Regions from separate parts of the Oceanimonas doudoroffii genome, predicted to be linked through region 4. Evidence: predicted binding sites of a transcription regulator. Region 4 holds the regulator's gene; each other region holds the start of a gene.
What was found. Region 4 encodes LexA, which represses DNA repair genes until DNA is damaged. Its sites were predicted from a motif close to ANCTGTNTNNNNANACAGNT; they were not measured.
Positions count from the first base shown of each region.

Region 1: a site for LexA is predicted at 3,205-3,224, ahead of B6S08_RS02855 (YebG family protein). Genes of this name have one in related genera too.
Region 2: a site for LexA is predicted at 3,249-3,268, ahead of recN (DNA repair protein RecN). Genes of this name have one in related genera too.
Region 3: a site for LexA is predicted at 2,968-2,987, ahead of dinB (DNA polymerase IV). Genes of this name have one in related genera too.

Region 1 is NZ_NBIM01000001.1:625,937-631,134, forward strand. It holds gene B6S08_RS02840 (amino acid aminotransferase) at 1-662, opposite strand, end outside; gene B6S08_RS02845 (Bcr/CflA family multidrug efflux MFS transporter) at 725-1,921, opposite strand; gene B6S08_RS02850 (DNA replication terminus site-binding protein) at 1,985-2,878, opposite strand; gene B6S08_RS02855 (YebG family protein) at 3,239-3,523, shown strand; gene B6S08_RS02860 (ABC transporter ATP-binding protein) at 3,588-5,198, opposite strand, start outside.
Region 2 is NZ_NBIM01000001.1:1,309,073-1,314,270, forward strand. It holds gene dnaK (molecular chaperone DnaK) at 1-1,363, opposite strand, end outside; gene grpE (nucleotide exchange factor GrpE) at 1,487-2,101, opposite strand; gene nadK (NAD(+) kinase) at 2,281-3,165, shown strand; gene recN (DNA repair protein RecN) at 3,313-4,980, shown strand; gene udp (uridine phosphorylase) at 5,045-5,198, opposite strand, start outside.
Region 3 is NZ_NBIM01000007.1:32,688-37,885, forward strand. It holds gene B6S08_RS15255 (aminoacyl-histidine dipeptidase) at 20-1,483, shown strand; gene B6S08_RS15260 (hypothetical protein) at 1,567-1,908, shown strand; gene dinB (DNA polymerase IV) at 1,919-2,962, opposite strand; gene nqrM ((Na+)-NQR maturation NqrM) at 3,102-3,326, opposite strand; gene B6S08_RS15275 (FAD:protein FMN transferase) at 3,328-4,362, opposite strand; gene nqrF (NADH:ubiquinone reductase (Na(+)-transporting) subunit F) at 4,369-5,198, opposite strand, start outside.
Region 4 is NZ_NBIM01000003.1:28,700-33,897, reverse strand. It holds gene B6S08_RS11070 (flagellar basal body-associated FliL family protein) at 1-349, opposite strand, end outside; gene B6S08_RS11065 (chorismate--pyruvate lyase family protein) at 465-1,052, shown strand; gene ubiA (4-hydroxybenzoate octaprenyltransferase) at 1,049-1,921, shown strand; gene lexA (transcriptional repressor LexA) at 2,000-2,614, shown strand; gene coxB (cytochrome c oxidase subunit II) at 2,819-3,964, shown strand; gene ctaD (cytochrome c oxidase subunit I) at 3,983-5,198, shown strand, end outside.

The DNA.
Region 1 (5,198 bases), on a different contig from region 4:
GTGCCCTGGGCAAAACCCTGGTAGGCGAAGTCGAACATCGGCAGCCAGCCCTTTTCGGCGGACAGCTCGGCAAGCGTTTGCCACTGCTCTGCGGTGGGATCGATGCCGGTGGGGTTGTGGCAGCAACCGTGGAACAGCACCACGTCACCGGCCTTGGCGTCTTGCAGGCTGGCCAGCATGGCGTCAAAGTCCAGATCCTTGGTTTCGGCGTTGTAGTAGCCGTATTCCTTCACTTCCAGGCCGGCGGCGGTAAACACGGCGCGGTGGTTGGCCCAGGTGGGGTTGGAAATCCAGATGGTGTTGGTGTCGAGCTGGCGGGCGATAAATTCGCCGGCGATGCGCAGGGCACCGGTGCCGCCCGGGGCCTGAGCGGTGCGGGCACGCTGCTCGGCGATGATGGCCGCGTCGGCGCCAAACAGCAGCTTCTGCACTACCTGACCATAGGCCTCAATGCCTTCTATGCTGAGATAGTTTTTGGTGGTTTGCTCCTGCACCAGGCGGGCTTCGGCCTTTTTCACGCAGCGCAGTACCGGGGTCTGACCGGCTTCGTCTTTGTAGATACCAACGCCCAGGTTGATTTTGTCGGTACGGGTATCTTTACGGAACGCATCGGTCAGGCCCAGAATGGGGTCGGCCGGTGCAGCAGTGACCTTCTCGAACATAGTCTTGTCAATTCCTTCTTGTAAAAGCGAGTGTGGTCGCCAAGCGACGGCTTTTAGTTATATCACTTGCGCCCTGCCGCTGCCAGCGCGGGCCGCACCAGCAGCCAGTAACTGGCCAGGGCTAACCAGGCGCACAGGCTCATCACCAGGGTCATGGGCAGCGCCGACACCGCATGGCTGGCATTAACCGCAAAGGTGGCCACGGCGCCCAGACCAAAGCGGGTGGTGCCGGCCAGCGCCGAGGCGGTGCCGGCAGCCTCGGGAAAATGGCTGAGCAGGCCGGCCATGGAATTGGCCCCTACCAGGCTGATTTGGGCGATCAGCACCATCACCGCCGGCACCAGTGCCCACAGTCCGCCAAACCCGGTGAAACCACAAAACAGCAGTACCACGGCGGCCAGTGCCGCCGTGGTCAGCCCCGCCTTGAGCAGGCGATCACTGCCAAGCCGGGGCACCAGCCGGCTGTTGCCAAAAGTCAGCACCATCATCAGCACGATATTCATGGCAAACAACAGGCCGTAGTGTTCGGCGGGCACGTCGTAAAGTTCGATATACACCAGTGGCGAGCCCGAAATGAAGGCAAACATGGCAGCGGTGGTCATGGCGCCGCAGCCGATATAGCCCAACGCCGCCCGGTGGCGCAGTACCCGGCCGTAATTCTGTAGCACCGGCCACAACCGGAATGGCTGGCGATGTTCGGGTTTGAGGGTTTCGGGAATGCGCAGGGCCAGTGCCACCGACACCAGGGCACCAATGATGGCCAGCAACACAAAAATGCTGTGCCAGTGCCCCACCAGCAGCAGATAACCACCGACGATGGGGGCGACCAGGGGCGCCAGGGTCATCACCAGGATCACCATGGACATGATGCGGGCGAACATGTCCCGTTCAAACATGTCCCGCAACAGGGCGTTGAGCACTACGGAGCCGGCGGCGCCGCCGATGGCCTGCAGCAGGCGAAAGGCCATCAGGGTTTCAATGCTGTTGGCAAAGGCACAGCCAATACTTGCCAGGGTAAAGAGGCCAAGCCCGCCCAGCATGACCGGCTTGCGTCCGACCGAGTCGGCCAGGGGTCCATAGAGCAGTTGACCGAGGGCAAAGCCCGCCAGAAACACGCTGATGGTCAACTGGGCCTGGGATACGGGTACGTCCAGATCCCGCGCGATGGCAGGCAGGCTGGGCAGATACATGTCGATGGCCAGGGGGGTGAGGCCGGCCAGGCTTGCCAGCAGAAGCAACAGGGAAAACGGCAATGCCATAACGCCATCCAAAAGTTACAAAAGAAACATCAGGCCATGATAGCACCGCCGCCAAGGCCAGTCTCAGGGTTGGTAGGGATAAATGTGCAGCCTGGGAATAAGTGGCTCCCCACCGATGCGCGCGGCGCGCCGCTTTCGGGTTTTCGCCGGCGGGTAGTCGGTGAGGTGGGAAATGGCGGGAACTTCATCCTGACACAATATCAGTGGGAGGTGCGCCTTGAACTGCTGCTGGCGGGGGGACAATGGCTGGCTCCAGCGCACATTGACCATGGGGTGGGTTTTCACCGGCCGGCGCAGGCGCAGCTCTACCCCGGCCGGCAGCCGTTTGACGTCGTAGATTTCCCGGTCGATGCAGGTTTGCCAGGTAGTGGCATCCACCAGCGGGGGAGGGCTTTGCCGGCTTTGCATCAGCTGCGCCACCAGTTTGGTCTTGTCGACTTTCTGAATGATCTGTTTGTTGGCCCAGGTAAATCCGAGCCTGGACGCGGTATAAGGCAGCAGGGTGAGCTGGCGGTAGACCTGCAGGGTGATAAGACCGGGAAAGGTGTCGTGCACCAGCGTAAATTTTTTGTCTTTGTCGTCCAGTTGCTGCACCAGGGCACGAAAGGCTTGCTTGAGCCGGTTGATGTCGTCGATCAGCGGAGCGATGGCAGCACGGCTGTCGGCCGGTAACAGCACAAAACCGGGCAGGCGATAACTGGCCTTGGCGGAGCAATCGGGCTTGATATGCCAACGGCTGAAACCGATGAGGCTGGCTTTCAACGCCTCTTCACCGGTTAACCGGTGTTCAATGGTAATGTGTTCGAGAGGATCGTGCTCCTTGCCCTGAGCGACCTCGGGCAATTGGTAACAGGTTGCCTGAGTATCGGCATGGGTGCGAAGTTGCTGAGCCAGTTCGCTTATAGCGGTTTCCAGCAGGGAGAGGGTATGACGAAGTTTGGCGGCCAGGGTAAACATAATAATCTATTATGCCAACATACAATAATGACTTAATCATAATCTCGATTGGGGAATGTGCAACACCCAAGAAGGGGTCTTCAGGGAAATGAATCGAAATTTAACATAAGTTGATGGTCTGCGTAGATTGAATACAAAAAAAGCCAGGTACAAAATCCGTGTACCTGGCTCAGGGGAATGGCTCATTAACTGAGCCGTGCGCTAGTAGAGACCGCCCGAGGCCGGGCGCCCTCTGTGTAAATTTTAGACTTTAATCGACCTCTCGCCAGCCCATGTGGCTAAAAACACCTACTTACGAGCGGCTTGCAATTGAAGGAAGAGCTGATTACTGTGTTTATATACAGATAAAAGGAGTCCGCCATGGCCGTAGAAGTGCAATATCGCGTAGTACGTAACGGAATCGAGAAAATGACCTTTACCAACAAAAAAGAGGCCGATGCCTACGATCGCCTGCTGGAGCTGGCTGAGCATATTGAAACCGTGCTGGAGCAGGGGCCGGTGAACCTTGAAGAAACGGATAGAGAAGCGTTGGCATTGTTTCTGGCCCAGCACCAAGCCGAGCTGACCGGCCCGAAAAAAAAGCCCGCCAGAAAGGCGGACAAGGCTGAAAAAGCCGGCGATGACGCGATCAAGGCCGTCGCCTGATATCTAACAGGCCGTTCACGGCACCTTGTTTTATCACTCGGCACCCGCCCGTAAATCAATAATTTCAGCTGTATAAGGTTCGGTACAGACCCGGCTGCTCCAGCAGCTCGTGGTGAGTGCCGGACTGGCTGATCTTACCATCCTCAAACACGATGACCCTGTCGGCCTGGCGTACCGAGCTCAACCGGTGCGCCACTATCAGGGTGGTGCGATCCTTGAGGAAGCCCGACAGCGCCTGGTGCAGGCGCTGCTCGGTATCGGTATCCAGTGCCGAGGTAGCCTCGTCGAGAATGACGATGGCCGGATCCTTCAGGATCATTCTTGCCACCGCCAGGCGCTGTTGCTGGCCTCCCGAGAGCCGAACGCCCCGTCGGCCAATTTCGGTATCCAGGCCGTTATCCATGGCCGCAATTACGTCATCCAGCTGTGCCACCCTGAGAGCCTGCCAGATGGCTGCGTCGTCGTGATCATCTCCCAGGTTCAGGTTGGCGCGCACGGTATCGTTGAACAATACCGGTTGTTGCAGCACCGTGGCCACGTGTTCCCGTATGGTGGCAAAGCCGATATCGGTGCTGCTGGCACCGCCAAAGCGAATGTCGCCGCTGTTGGCGGGGTAGAGGCCCAGCAGCAACTGAATAAAGGTGGACTTGCCGCCACCGCTGGCCCCCACCAGGGCGACTTTTTCGCCGGCGCCGATGCTGAGACTGATGTCGTCCAGCACGCGGCGTTCGCCATCGTAGGAGAAGCTCAGGTTGCGCACCTCCACCGGCAGGGTAGTGCTACCGAGGAAGGGGTTGATGCCACCGGCCGGAGCGGGAGCCTCTCCCAGGGCCAGCATGGCATTGATGCGCCGGCGGGCGGCATCGGCGGCATAGAAGGAATACTGCATGTTGAGCAGCTCCTGTACCGGCCCCATCATGAACCAGAGGTAGCTGAACACCGCGAAAATCTGACCCACGGTCAGGTCTGTGTACAGCACCATGATCATGCCCACGGCGCGAAACAGCTCCACTCCCGATAAAAACAACAGAAAGCTGGCCTTGCCGGCGGCCTCGCTCTTCCAATGATACTCAATGGCGGTATCGCGCACGCCCCTGGCCTTGTCGATGACCCGCAACAGGTAGTGACGTTCACGATTGGCGGCACGAATTTCCTGAATGCCGTCCAGGGTTTCCACCAGCGCCTGCTGAAACAGCTCAAAGGCCTTGTTTTCATCGCGCTTGAGGTGCTTTACCTTGGAACCCAGCCGGCTGGAAAAGAACACCACCACCGGATTGAGCAACAGAATAAACAGGCCCAGCTGCCAGTTCAGCAGCAACAGCACCACGGCGGTGCCCAGCACGCTCAACAGGCTTATCAGCAGCCGGCTCAGGGTTTCCCCGAGAAACTTGTCGAGGGTTTCAACGTCGGTGATGTAGTGGGAGCTGACGCTGCCGGCACCCACCGACTCAAAGGCGCGCATGGGGGTGCGCATCAACTGACGGGTAAGGCGGCGGCGGATCTGAAAGGTGATGTGTTTGGCCACATGGGCAAATTGCCGGCCCTGCAATATGTTGAACACCAGGGCCAGCGCGCGCAGCAACAGGGTAACCAGCAGCACCGCCAGAATATAGCCCACGCCGGTCTGCCAGGCCGTGGGTAACAGCGGGTCGAGCCAGGCGATCAGGGTCCCCGG
Region 2 (5,198 bases), on a different contig from region 4:
CCAGTGACTTGTTGTCGGCGGCACGCTTGCGTTCACCCTGAATAACATGAATGGTCACGGCAGACTGATTGTCTTCGGCAGTAGAGAACACCTGGGACTTCTTGGTCGGAATGGTGGTGTTCTTCTCAATCAGCGCGGTCATCACGCCACCCATGGTCTCGATACCCAGAGACAGCGGGGTCACGTCGAGCAGCAGCACGTCCTTCTTGTCACCGGACAGTACGGCACCCTGAATGGCGGCGCCCACGGCCACGGCTTCATCGGGGTTCACGTCCTTGCGCGGCTCCTTGCCAAAGAAGTCACTTACGGCCTTCTGCACCAGCGGCATACGGGTCTGACCGCCCACCAGAATAACGTCGTCGATATCGGACACGGACAGGCCGGCATCCTTGAGCGCGGTGCGCACCGGATCCAGGGACTTTTTGACCATATCTTCTACCAGGGACTCCAGCTTGGCCCGAGTTACCTTGATGTTCAGGTGCTTGGGACCGCTGGCGTCGGCGGTGATGTAGGGCAGGTTCACCTCGGTCTGCTGGGCGGAAGACAGCTCACACTTGGCTTTTTCGGCGGCTTCCTTCAGACGCTGCAGGGCCAGCATGTCGTTGCGCAGATCGAAGTTCTGCTCGCGCTTGAACTCTTCCACCAGGTAGGTGATCAGGCGGTTGTCAAAGTCTTCACCACCCAGGTGAGTATCACCGTTGGTAGCCAGTACTTCAAAGGTCTTTTCGCCGTCCATGTCATCGATTTCGATGATGGAAATATCAAAGGTACCACCACCCAGATCGTATACGGCCACCTTGCGGTCACCCTGAGCCTTGTTCACGCCATAGGCAAAAGCGGCGGCGGTGGGCTCGTTGATGATACGTTTTACATCCAGACCGGCGATGCGGCCGGCATCCTTGGTGGCCTGACGCTGGGCGTCGTTGAAGTAGGCCGGCACGGTGATAACGGCTTCGGTGACGGCCTCACCCAGGTAGTCTTCGGCGGTCTTCTTCATCTTCTTCAGCACTTCGGCAGAGATCTGCGGCGGTGCCATTTTCTTGTCTTTGGCTTCCACCCAGGCGTCGCCGTTGTCGGCATTAACGATGCTGAAGGGCATGATCTTGATGTCGCGCTGTACTTCTTCGTCTTCAAAGCGACGGCCGATCAGGCGCTTGATGGCAAACAGGGTGTTTTTGGGGTTGGTCACGGCCTGGCGCTTGGCGGGCTGACCTACCAGGGTTTCTCCATCGTCGGTATAGGCGATGATGGAGGGAGTTGTGCGGGCACCCTCGGCGTTTTCAATGACCCGTGGAGTATCCCCGTCCAGGATCGCAACGCAGGAGTTGGTGGTACCCAGATCGATGCCGATGATTTTACCCATAGAATCCTCTCTTGATATTGCTAATTCGGTAACAAGCGTTTGGTGTATTTTGCTTTAACGTCTATATGTGGCTGCCGGTGAAGGCTTTCAAGACGACGGTCACATTTTTTTGCTGAAACTGGTTCAGGCCTGAGTGTCGATGGCCGGGCCCTTGGCCACCATGACCATGGCGGGGCGCAGCACCCGGCCGTTAAGCTCATAGCCCTTCATCATCACCGCCAGCACGGCATTGGGCGCCACTTCGTCGCTTTCCACCATGCTCATGGCCTGGTGCTTGTTGGGGTCAAAGGGCTGGCCCTTGGGGTCGATGGGCTCGACACCGAATTTTTCCACCACGTTCAGCAACGACTTCAGGGTCAGCTCCACGCCTTCGTGCACTGCCTTAAAGGCATCGCTTTCCTCACTGGTGTGCTCGATGGCCCGCTCCAGGCTGTCGATTACCGGCAGCAGCTCACCCGCAAACTTTTCCAGGGCAAATTTTTGTGCCTTTTCCACGTCCTGCGCGGCGCGGCGGCGAATATTTTCCATCTCGGCCACGGCACGCAGGGCGTTGTCCCGCTCTTCCTTGGCACTGCTTTCGGCGGCGGCCAGTTTCTGTTCCAGTTCGGCGACATAAGCCGCATCGGGCTGGACGGCATCCTGCGCTTGCTCGACCTGCTCAGCCTCGGCGGCCGGCTGTTGCTCCTGCTCGAGTTCTGCGGCCTGCTCCGTATCCACCTGATTCTGCTTGCTGCTCATGTTGTCTCCCGTCAGTATCAATGAACTTTGCTGGCTATATGGGGACGCGGATTGTCATTTCAAGGGCGAAAGCACAGAGACTTGTATTCCCCCTGGTAGCACTTGGGCAACACTCTGATTAGAATGGCGATTATTCAACAACGTCGAGCAATGTGGACCGCTTCGCCGGACAGTGATTTATGGAAACCGACTTCAATACCATCGCCCTTATCGGCAAACCGGATCATCAGGGCGCCAACCAGACCCTGGTGGCGCTGTACCGCTACCTGGCGGGGCTGGGTCTGAATGTGGTGATCGAGCGCCGGGTGGGTGAACAACTGGGCCTGGCCGACGCCGAGTTGCTGGAAATGGTGGAGCTGGGCGAGCGCGCCGATTTGGCCATCGTGGTGGGCGGTGACGGCAACATGCTGGGCTCGGCCCGCGTGCTGTCCCGCTTTGATGTGGCGGTAGTGGGTGTTAACCGGGGCAACCTCGGCTTTCTGACCGATATCTCCCCCGACAGCTTTGAGCAGCCACTGGAACGGCTGCTGGCCGGTGATTACCAGACCGAACACCGCTTTCTGCTGGAAGCCCAGGTGCACCGCCACGGGCAGCTCAAGGCCAGCAATACCGCCATGAACGAAGCGGTACTGCACCCGGGCAAAATCGCCCACATGATTGAGTTTGAGGTATATATCAACGGCCATTTCATGTATAGCCAGCGCGCCGACGGCATGATAGTGGCCACCCCTACCGGCTCCACCGCCTATTCCCTCTCCGCAGGCGGCCCCATTCTCACCCCCAACCTCAACGCCATTACCCTGGTGCCCATGTTCCCCCATACCCTGAGCTGCCGGCCCATCGTGATCGACGCCGACGCCCAGATAAAAATGGTGCTCTCCCCCGCCAACAAGAGCGAACACATGCTGGTGAGCTGTGACGGCCATGTGTCGTTGGCGGTGCAACCCGGTGATGAAATTCACATCAACAAGAGCCCACACCGGTTGAAGCTGCTGCACCCGCGGGGCCACAGTTATTTTGAAGTACTGCGCAGCAAACTGGGCTGGGGCAGCAAGCTGTTCTGATCCCGTGAGGGGTGAGGAGTGAGGGGTGAGAAGTAAATTACGGATTCGCCTCACACCTTACCCCTCACCACCCCCTCCCCTTGCACTGTATAAAACAACAGTATACTGTATTCCCATACAGCATCTATTTTGTTGCGGGGAATCACCATGTTGCTTCAGCTCACCATCAGCAATTTCGCCATCGTTTCCTTTCTCGAGCTGGATCTGCGTAAAGGCATGACCAGCATTACCGGCGAAACCGGCGCCGGCAAATCCATCGCCATCGACGCCCTGGCCCTTGCCCTGGGCGAGCGCGCCGATGCCGACTCGGTGCGCCCTGGTGCCGACAAGGCCGACATCAGTGCCCGCTTTCGCATCGACAAACTGCCCCGAGTCAAGGCCTGGCTGTGCGAGCAGGAGCTGGACGAGCAGGATGAGTGCATACTGCGCCGCACCCTGAGCCGGGAAGGCCGCTCCCGCGGTTATATCAACGGCACCCCGGTGCCGCTGTCGCAACTCAAGGCCCTGGGCGGCCTGTTGGTCAATATTCACGGCCAGCATGCCCATCAGGAGCTGCAAAAACCCGATCATCAGCGCGCCCTGCTCGACGCCTATGCCGGTCACCACCAGCTGCTGGCCGGTGTCAGCGCCGGTTATCAGCATTGGCGGCAGCTCAACAACGAGCGCAAACAGCTGCAAGCCGAACAGGAAAAATGGCAGGCGGAGCGCCAGTTGCTGGAATATCAGGTGGCGGAGCTCGACGAGCTCGCCCTGGCCGAAGACGAATTCCCCGAGCTGGAAGCCGAGCACAAACGGTTGTCAAACGGTGCCGAGCTGCTCACTGACTGCCAGCTGGCCCTTAATGTGCTGGGCGACAACGACGAAAGCAATGCCCTGCAGTTGGTGCGCCAGGGACTGAAAACCCTGAGCGAGCTGGTTGCCATGGACTCGCGCCTGGGCCCGGTATTGGAAATGGTGGAAGGCAGCCTCATTCAGCTGGAAGAAGGTCACAGCGAGCTCGGCCGTTACCTGGATCGGCTGGAACTGGATCCGGAGCGCTTGCATGAGGTGGAAAGTCGTATGAGCAAGGTGATGGAGCTGTCGCGCAAGCACCATGTGCCCGCCGCCGAGCTGTTCCTGTTCCACCAGCAGCTCAAGGCCCGACTGGCCGACATGGATCACGGCAGCAGCCGGCTGGAAGGACTCGATGAAGAAGTGGAGCAGGCCCGGGAAAACTTTGTACAGGCTGCCGAGCGACTGAGCCAGAGCCGCCAGCGATACGCCGACGCCCTTAACAAGCAGATCACCCATAGCCTGCACCAGCTCAGCATGGAAAAGGGTCGTTTTGAAATACAGGTGCACGCCGATGCCAGCGCCGGGTTCTCTCCCCTGGGCATCGACCGGGTCGAGTTTTTGGTAAGCACCAATCCGGGCCAGCCCATGAGCCCGCTGGCCCGAGTGGCGTCGGGCGGCGAGCTGTCACGTATCAGCCTGGCGATTCAGGTGATTACCGCCCAGAAGGTGGAAACCCCGACGCTGATTTTTGACGAGGTGGACGTGGGCGTGAGTGGCCCCACCGCCGCTGTGGTTGGCAAGCTGCTGCGGAAACTGGGCGAGTCAACCCAGGTGCTGGTGATCACTCACCTGCCCCAGGTGGCGGGCAATGGCCATCAGCATTTCTTTGTGAGCAAGAGCAGCAATACCGATAATACCGAAACCCGCATGCAGGAGCTGGACGAACCACTCCGCCTGCAGGAACTGGCCCGACTGCTGGGTGGCAACCGCATTACCGACAATACCCTGGCTAATGCCCGGGAACTGCTGGTGTGTGAGTGAAATGGGGAGACGGAAGATGTGGAAACGAGAAGACATAACACGTCCCACATCTTATCTACAATCTCTACACCAGCCGGCGGGCGGCACCCACCACGATGTCGATCACTTTTTGCTCGGTGTTTTGCATTGTGCTTTCGTCGGGAATTTCCTGCTGAGTACGGTTGACGATCACCCCCGCCACACAACCGGCCTTCAGGCCCTGACTGGCACACATGGTG
Region 3 (5,198 bases), on a different contig from region 4:
CACCGTTACCGGAGACGACATGACTGCCATTCGTTCCCTGTCCCCTTCCTCACTGTGGGGCTTTTTCGACACCATCTGCAGCATTCCCCACCCGTCCGGCCACGAAGCCGCACTTGGCCGCTGGATCATCGACTGGGCTCAGGCTCAGGGCCTGGCGGTGCGTCGGGACGACACCGGCAACCTGATCATCAAAAAACCCGCCAGCCCCGGCATGGAGAACCGCAAGGGCGTGGTGCTGCAGGCCCACCTCGACATGGTGCCCCAGGCCAATGCCGATACCGACCACGACTTTACTCGGGATCCCATTCGCCCGCGCATCGACGGCGACTGGGTGTATGCCACCGGCACCACCCTGGGGGCCGATAACGGCATTGGCATGGCCGCCTGCCTGGCGGTGCTGGCCGACCCTCACCTGGCCCATGGCCCGCTGGAAGTACTGCTCACGGTCGACGAGGAAAGCGGCATGACCGGCGCCTTTGGCCTGCAACCCGGCTGGCTCGAAGGGGAAATTCTGCTCAACACCGACTCCGAGCAGGACGGCGATGTCTATATGGGCTGTGCCGGGGGCGTGGACGCCAACATCACCCTGCCCTATCAGGCCGAACCGGTGCCCGCCGGCTATCGCGCCGTTCGCCTGTCCATCACCGGGCTGCGCGGCGGTCATTCCGGCATCAATATTCACCAGGGCCGTGCCAGTGCCACCAAACTGTTGGCGGAACTGCTGCACGCCTTTACTCAGGAGTGCCGCGCCCGGCTGTCGACCCTTGAGGGCGGCACCCTGCGCAACGCCATCGCCCGGGAAGCCACGGCCCTGCTGCTGGTGCCCGAGGCCGAGCAGGCAGCGCTGCAGGCCCTGCTGGCCCGCTACCAGCAGCAATATGCCGCCGAGTTTGCCGGGGTGGATGATTTTATTCGTCTTGAGCTGAATGATGCCGAGCCCCCCGCCAGAGTGATGACCGAAGCCATGCAGCAAAAGCTGGTGCGGGCCCTGCTGGCCTGCCCCCATGGAGTGATGGCCATGAGCCGTACCATGGCGGAGGTGCCCCAGGCCTCCACCAACCTGGGGGTGATTGCCACTCGCGAGGATCATGTGCATGTACAGTGCCTGATCCGCTCCCTCGACAATGCCGGCCGGGACAGGGTGGCGACCATGACGGCGGCGGTCTTTGAACTGGCCGGGGCCGAAGTGCGTTTCGACGGTGCCTACCCGGGCTGGCAGCCCAATCCCGACTCTCCCATCATGAAGCTGGTGCTCGACACCCACGAGAAGGTGTTCGGTGCCCTGCCGGCGGTCAAGGTGATCCATGCCGGACTGGAATGCGGCCTGTTCAAGAGCGCCTACCCTCACTGGGACATGGTGTCTTTCGGCCCCACCATTCAGGGCGCCCACTCGCCCGACGAGCGGGTCAGCATTGACGCCGTGTCCCGCTTCTGGCAATTGCTGGTGCAAGTACTGGCACAGATTCCCGACCGCGACAACTGACGTCAACCCGGGCTGTCGGGGCCGTGTTCACGGCCTCGGTTTTGGCGTATTATTCGACACGATTGATTGCTTTCGGAGGCGACATGAAATCCAAGGCCCTGTTACTGATGCTGGCACTGGTCACCACCCCGGTCCTGGCCGACAACATTCTCAGCCGGGCGCTCGACTTCGGTCGCGAGCTGCTCGACGAAACCCGCAAGCTGGCCCCCGGCATTCAGCAGGATCACAGTGCTGCACCGGCTCAACAGGCCAGTGCCCACCCCAACGACGGCCGCGATCTGCCGGCGCTGGAGCCCGGTCACGGCTCCACGGCCAGCACCACGGTATCCGGTCCGGCCACCGTGGTGGCGCCGCCGTCCCCGCCCGCAACCACCACGCCCCAAAACAATCAGGGCTGGTTTGTGGAAGAGGATCATCTGAAGTAACTCGGGACTTTTAATCCCAGTCAAAGCCCAACTGAGCGCCGCTATCTTCCCCGGCCAGCTCGACACTGACTCCCACCAGCCGCACGCCGCGGCCCTCGGCCCGCCCCCAGGCCTGCTCGCACAACTTCAGCGCCGAGTCCAGCTCGGGCACCGTGGTGCGCCGGGACAGCGTGGTCTGTTCGAAATCCTCGAACTTGAGCTTGATGCACAGGCCGCAAATGGCCCGCTCACCCAGCCGGCGCCGCAGCTCGGGCCAGAGCCGGGTCAATACTTCCCGGCCTTCCTCGGCGGCATAAATGTCGGCGGCCAGGGTGGTTTCCACCCCCACCGACTTGCGTATTCGGTCCACCTGCACCGGCCGTTCGTCGATTCCCTGTGCCCGCTGCCACAGCAGCCGGCCAAACTTGCCAAAACGGCGCGTCAGGGTCTCTTCGCCCGCGGCCACCGCCTGAGCGCAGGTCTCCAGCCCCATGGCCGCGAGCTTTTCCGCCGTTTTTCGGCCCACACCGGGAATCTTGCCGAGGGCCAGACTGCTGACGTAATTCGCCACCGCCGCCGGCGGCAGTACAAACAGACCATCGGGCTTGTTTTCTTCAGAGGCGATTTTGGCCAGAAACTTGTTCGGCGCCACCCCCGCCGAGGCGGTGAGCTGCAATTCGTCACGAATGGCCCGGCGAATGTCTTCCGCTATCAGGGTGGCGCTGCCGTTAAACTGTGGGCTGCCGGTGACATCCAGATAGGCTTCATCGAGGGAAAGGGGCTCCACCAGCTCGGTGTAGCGCCAAAAGATGGCGCGGATCTGCTGCGAAACCTGCTTGTATTCGGCCATGTTGCCGGAGATCAGCAACAGATCGGGGCACAACCGCAGTGCCTGATGGCTGGGCATGGCCGAGCGCACGCCATAGGCCCGGGCCGGATAGTTGCAGGTGGCAATCACCCCGCGCCGGCTGGCACTGCCACCGATGGCCAGGGGAATGTCCCGCCATTCGGGATGCGCACGCATCTCCACCGCGGCAAAGAAACAGTCCATGTCCACATGAATGATTTTACGCATTGACGAACTGGATAAACAGACAGTAGTTAAATACTAACCTGAGCTCGGTGCGGCGAAAAGCGCCAATTGGGCGTACTGAAGGGGAAAATCAGGGGGAAAGTCGGCGCCGGCGACATTCTGGCCGCCAGCGCCGTAAAGATCAGATAATGCGGTTTTCTTCCAGCATTTTGCGGCGGGCTTCTTCCTTGGCCATTTTCTTCTTGCGGTTATCACACGGATCCGGGCAATCGCAGGCCTTCTCCACGCCGATACCGCCCAGGCCGCCACAGGAGCCGGAGATGGTCTTGCGCTGAATGATATAGCCGATGGCCATGGCGGCAATCACCAGGGCAAAGACTCCGAAGGTAACCAGAAAATACAGCATATCAACCTCTTAGATACTTCTTAAAGGCGCTGGACATATCCACCCTGAAACCGTCGTCCGTTTTGGTAAGCAGATAAACCGCCAGTCCCTGCTCCTCGGCAAAGGACAGCGCCCTGTCTGTTCCCATCACCGTCAGCGCCGTGGCCAGACCGTCCGCCATCATACAGGATGGATGGATCACTGTCACCGACGCCAGCCGGTGGGTGATCGGCTTGCCTGTGGTCGGATCCATGGTGTGAGACAAGCGCTTGCCGTCCAGCTCATAGTAGTTGCGATAATCCCCCGAGGTGGCCACGCTGGTGTTGGCCAGGGCCACTACCTGCTGCACCATGCCCTCACCCTGGCCGGGTTTTTCCACCGCAATGCGCCAGTCCTGACCATGGGCGTTCAGGCCGCTGGTTCTCACCTCACCGCCGATTTCCACCAAATGGTGGTTCAGCCCCTGCTCGGAGAGGTATTCCGACACCACATCCACGCCAAAGCCCTTGGCGATGGACGATAAATCCACATACAGCTCAGGCAATGACTTTTGCAGGTAGTCGCCGTCGGCGGCGGTCAGCACACTCAGGTGGTCGAGGCCGGTTCGTGCCCTGACCTCGGCCAGTTGCACATCACTGGGAATTTGCGTGGGCCTGGCATCGGGACCAAAGCCCCACAGGTTAACCAGCGGACCCACGGTCACGTCCAGGGCGTCGTCGGTCAGCCGACCCAGTTGCAGCGCCGCGGTCACCACCTTTGCGGTATCACTCGACACCGCAAAGGGCGTGTCGCTTCGATGTTGATTAAACCGGCTCAGCTCGGAAGCTTTTCGGTAGGTCGACATCTGATCGTTGACCAGCTCCAGCCGGCGGTCGATCTCCGCCTGCAGCGCCGTTGCCCGGTCATCCTCGGCGCCCACTACCTTGATCGAGTAGTAGGTGCCCATGGTGTTGCCGGTCAGGTGCAACTGCGGGGCGGCGTCGTTCGCCGGCTGGCAGGCCGCCAATAAAAAGGCCAGCCCCAATGGGGCCAGCCAGTTGATTACGCGAGTCAGCATCAGTGATTAACCACCAAAGTCATCCAGCAGGATGTTCTCGTCCTCAACGCCCAGGTTCTTGAGCATGTTGATAACGGCGGCGTTCATCACGGGCGGTCCACACATGTAGTATTCGCAGTCTTCCGGCGCTTCGTGATCGCGCAGGTAGTTTTCGAACAGTACGTTGTGAATGAAGCCGGTGTAGCCGTCCCAGTTGTCATCGGGCTGGGGATCGCTTAGTGCTACATGCCACTGGAAGTTGTCGAACTGCTCCTGCAGGCCGTCAAAGTCTTCCACATAGAACATCTCGCGCTTGGAGCGGGCACCGTACCAGAAGCTGATCTTGCGCTTGGAGTTCAGGCGCTTGAGCTGGTCGAAGATGTGCGAACGCATCGGTGCCATACCGGCACCACCGCCAACAAATACCATTTCGGCGTCGGTTTCCTTGGCGAAGAACTCACCAAAGGGACCGGAAATGGTGGCCTTGTCGCCGGCCTTCAGAGACCAGATGTAGGAAGACATCTTGCCGGGAGGAGCGGTCCAGTTGCTGGGCGGCGGAGTCGCGATCCGCACGTTCAGCATGATGATGCCTTCTTCTTCCGGGTAGTTGGCCATGGAGTAGGCACGAATCACTTCTTCGTCTACCTTGGACTCCAGATCGAAGATCTTGAACTTGTCCCAGTCTTCGCGGTATTCCTCGGGCACATCGAAGTCTTTGTACTTGACGTGGTGAGGCGGCGCCTCAATCTGAATGTAACCACCGGCACGGAAAGGCACGCTTTCGCCGTTGGGGATCTTCAGCTTGAGTTCCTTGATGAAGGTGGCCTTGTTATCGTTGGAGATAACTTCACAATCCC
Region 4 (5,198 bases):
TTTCCTCGAGCAGCAGTTCGTTGAGCCGCTCCCGGCCCTGATCGGCCAGTTCGGTGCGGGCCGGCAGGGAGCGGATTTCCTGCCGGCTTTTCTGGGCCAGCAGATCATTCAGCGCGTCCCGCAGCAGCGGCATATTCTCTTCCACCACCGTCAGCTGATCCGGTCGTTCCAGCATCAGATCCACCGCCACTCGCACATAGCCCAGGTTTTGTCCTGAGTTCTGGTAGTTGGTAATAATGTCCGGTGTCATGGTGTAGTATATGGGCCCGGCAGGCGCCGCCGGTTCATCCTGGGCGCTGAGCGGGCCTGCGCTGACCAGCAGCAGGCAGAGGGCAACAAACCGAAACATATGAGTCTCCGACGAGTAAGCGAGCGGGCATTGTTTAAATATTTGCCGGCCAAGTCAATCGGCGGGTGCCCGGTGAGGCCGGGCTGTGACCGGAGCAGGACCAGAAAGCAATTGTATGTCTTTGTTGTTTGATGAACAAAACACGGCCCCCAGCGCCGATCACCTCTGGCGCTGGGGAAGCGAAACGCCGGCTGCGCCGGTGCTGAATGCCTGGCTGCATGACACCGGCTCACTGACCCGGCTATTGCGCCGGCACTGCCGGCAGTTTGAGGTGCAGCTGTTGAGCGATGCCAGCCTGCGGTCGCTCACACCGACCCAGGCGGAACTGCTCGGCTGTGACCAGGCCTTTTGTCGAGAGGTATTGCTGTGCTGTGACGGCCGGCCCTGGGTCTATGCCAGCTCGCTCTATTCTTCCGCCACGCAACGGGCGCTGCCGGCGCTGGCCGGGCTGGGCTCCCGGGCGCTGGGTGAGCTGATGTTCGAGGCGCCGGATCTGGAGCGCACGCCCTTTGAGTTCGCGCGCCTGAATGCTACTGAATATCGGCGACTGGCCGAGCGTACCGGGCTGAACGCCGGCTTTGCCCCTGCGCCCTGGGCGCGCCGCTCCACCCTCAGCACCGGCGCCGCCCGAGTGCTGGTGACCGAACTCTTTTTGCCGGCTTCGGCTCTCTATCAGGACACAATGCAGGACACGACCTCATGACCACCCTGACTTCTCCTTCCCGACCGCGCTGGCGCGCCTACATGGCCCTGGCCCGGCTCGACAAGCCCATTGGCACCCTGCTGCTGCTGTGGCCCACCCTGTGGGCACTGTGGATTGCCGCCGACGGGTTACCGTCACCCTGGCTGCTGCTGGTGTTCGTGGCCGGGGTGTTTTCCATGCGCTCCGCCGGCTGTGTGATCAACGACTACGCCGACCGCCATATCGACGGTCATGTCAAGCGCACCCAGGCCCGGCCGCTGCCCGCCGGTGAACTCACCGAGCGCCAGGCGCTGGGCTTTTTTGCCCTGCTGGTGGGCATTTCCTTTGTGCTGGTGCTGACCACCAATGCCTTTACCATTGGCCTGGCCTTTGCGGGTCTGTTCTGGGCGGCGCTCTATCCCTTTATGAAGCGCTTTACCAACCTGCCTCAGCTGTTTCTCGGCATCGCGTTTTCCTGGGCCATTCCCATGGCCTTTGCCGCCCAGAGCAACAGCCTGCCCGCCGGCCTCTGGTTGCTGTTTGCCGCTAACCTGACCTGGACCGTGGCCTACGACACCATGTATGCCATGGTGGATCGGGACGACGACCTCAGAATCGGCGTCAAGTCCACCGCCATTCTGTTTGGCCGGCGTGACAAGCTGATTGTGGGCCTGCTGCAACTGGCTACCCTGTTGCTGCTGGTGGCGGCGGGCCGAGCGTTTGAACTGGCCGCCCCCTTTTACTGGGGCCTGCTGGCGGCCGCCGGCCTGTTTGTGTATCAGCAGCGTTTGATTCGCGATCGGGAGCGCATGCCCTGCTTTCGCGCCTTTCTCAACAACAACTACGCCGGCATGGCGGTGTTCGCCGGCCTGGTGCTGGCGCTGTGGTAAGTGGAAGGCTTTGGGGCTTGCTCTGGACTCATTACTGGATATACTGACAGTTAACTGTATAAACAGACAGGTTTCATCATGAAGGCCCTTACTCCCCGCCAGTCGCAGGTGCTGGACATTATCAAGGAACACATTCAGCAAACCGGCATGCCGCCCACCCGGGTGGAAATTGCCAAGGTGCTGGGGTTCAAGTCCGCCAATGCGGCGGAAGAGCACCTCAAGGCGCTGGCCAAGAAGGGCGTGATTGAAATCATGCCCGGCACTTCCCGGGGCATTCGCCTGGCCGGGGAAGAGGCGGAAGAAGAACAGGGCCTGCCGCTGGTGGGCCGGGTGGCCGCCGGTGAACCCATATTGGCGCAACAGCACATCGAGAGCCATTACCGGCTTGATCCCGGCTTGTTCCACCCCTCTGCCGACTTTCTGTTGCGGGTGCAGGGCATGAGCATGAAGAACATCGGCATCATGGACGGCGACCTGTTGGCGGTGCACAAAACCCAGGAGGTTCGCAACGGCCAGGTGGTGGTGGCCCGGCTCGACGACGAAGTGACCGTCAAGCGCTTTCAGCGCACGGGCAGCAAGGTCAGCCTGATCCCGGAAAACGAAGAGCTCTCGCCCATTGAAGTGGATCTGCGCAGCCAGGAGCTCACCATTGAAGGCCTGGCCGTGGGCGTGATCCGCAACGGTGATTTCTAACGTCGTCGTTTCAACCGGCAGGCCCCTGCCTGCCGGTCCTTTCTTCACTCAGGCCCGTTACAGCCCCTATTCCCCCATCCTCAGTCCTAAAATCTTTATATTTTACATTTCCTTGAGTGCTGCTTTACTTAGAGTCAGCCGAGCCTAAGGGATGTAGTCGTTCGGCACACATTCATTCCAGACTTGAGTACTCCGGGTGACAGGATGAAACGATTGGGGGTGCGCGTGAAGCCGATTCTGCTGTTGCTATTGTCCTTGCTGGTCTGCCTGCCTACGCGGGCGCAGACCCGTCTTAACATGACCGAAGGGGTCACCGAAATCAGCCAGCAGGTTTACGGCCTGCACATGACCATCCTCATTATCTGTGCCGTTATCGGCTTGGTGGTGTTCGGGGTCATGTTCTGGGCCATTATTCACCATCGCAAGTCAAAAGGGGCCAAGGCCGCCCAGTTTCACGAAAGCACCAAGGTCGAGATCCTCTGGACCATTATTCCCTTTCTCATTCTGGTGGCCATGGCCATTCCCGCCACCAAAACCCTGGTGGCGATGGAAGACGCGTCCGAACCCGATCTCACCGTGCAGGTCACCGGCTCTCAGTGGAAGTGGCATTACCGCTACTTCGACGAAGACGTCGAATTTTTCAGCCTGCTGGCCACCATGCCCCAGCAGATTGCTGGCACGGTGACCAAGGGAGACAACTACCTGCTGGAGGTGGATTATCCCCTGGTGCTGCCCACGGATCGCAAGGTGCGTTTCCTGATCACCTCCGACGACGTCATTCACTCCTGGTGGGTGCCGGCCTTTGCGGTGAAAAAGGACGCCGTGCCCGGCTTTATCAACGAGGCCTGGACCCGCATTAACGAGCCCGGCCTGTACCGGGGTCAGTGCGCCGAGCTGTGTGGCAAGGATCACGGCTTTATGCCCATCGTTGTGGATGCCCGCTCACCCGAGGAATTTGATGGCTGGCTGGCTCAGGTCAGGGCCGAACAGGCCGAGGCCAGGGCCGCCGAGCAGGAACTGCTGGCCATGAACATGAGCCGGGAGGAGCTGATGACCCTGGGCGAGCAGGTTTACCAGAAAGCCTGCGCCGCCTGTCACCAGGCCAATGGCGAAGGCATTCCCGGTGCCTTTCCAGCCCTTACAGGCAGCGACATGGTGCTCAATGACAGGGCCGGCCATATCAACATAGTGCTGTACGGCAAGGCGGGCACCGCCATGCAGAGCTTTGACAAGCAGCTGGCGCTCAAGGAGCTGGCGGCGGTGATCACCTATGAACGCAATGCCTGGGGCAACGACACCGGGGATCTGGTACAGCCCAAGGACATTCATCAGGCCAGACAGGGACAATAGGGGGCAGTGATGGCGCAGATGGATCGCACTGAAACCGCGGACATTCACCTGGTGGGAGAGGAGCATCATCACGGCCCCGCCCGGGGACTGGGCCGCTGGCTGTTTACCACCAACCACAAGGACATCGGCAGCCTCTACCTGCTGTTCAGCCTGACCATGTTCCTGCTGGGGGGCGCCATGGCCATGGTGATTCGGGCCGAGCTGTTTCAGCCCGGGCTGCAACTGGTGGAGCCCAACTTCTTTAACCAGATGACCACCATGCACGGACTTATCATGGTGTTCGGCGCCGTCATGCCCGCCTTTGTGGGCCTGGCCAACTGGATGATTCCCATGATGATAGGGGCGCCCGACATGGCGCTGCCGCGCATGAACAACTGGAGTTTCTGGATACTGCCCTTTGCCTTTGTGCTGATGCTGAGCTCGCTGTTTGTGCCCGGCGGCGGCCCCAACTTCGGCTGGACCTTCTATGCACCGCTGTCGACTACCTATGGTCCCGACAGCACCGCCCTGTTTGTGTTTGCCATTCACATCATGGGCATCAGTTCCATCATGGGGGCGATCAATGTCATTGTAACCATATGGAATCTTAGGGCGCCGGGCATGACCTGGATGAAGTTGCCGCTGTTCTGCTGGACCTGGTTGATCACCGCCTTTCTGCTGATTGCGGTGATGCCGGTGCTGGCCGGCGCCGTGACCATGGTGTTGACCGACAAGTATTTTGGCACCAGCTTCTTTGAGGCAGCCGGGGGCGGGGATCCGGTGATGTTCCAGCATATTTTCTGGTTCTTTGGCCATCCCGAGGTATACATCATGATATTGCCGAGTTTCGGCATTATCTCGGCCATCATTCCCGCTTTCAGCCGCAAGCCGCTGTTTGGCTACGCCTCCATGGTGTATGCCACCGCCTCCATCGCCGGGCTCAGCTTTCTGGTGTGGGCCCACCACATGTTCACCGTGGGCATGCCGGTGGCGGCGGAGCTGTTCTTCATGTACTGCACCATGCTGATTTCGGTGCCCACCGGGGTTAAGGTGTTCAACTGGGTGGCCACCATGTGGCGGGGCTCCATCAGCTTTGAAGTGCCCATGCTGTTCGCCCTGGCCTTTATCGTGCTGTTTACCATGGGTGGCTTCAGCGGCCTGATGCTGGCCATTACTCCGGCCGACTTTCAGTATCACGACACCTACTTCGTGGTGGCCCATTTCCACTATGTGCTGGTGTCGGGTGCCATCTTCT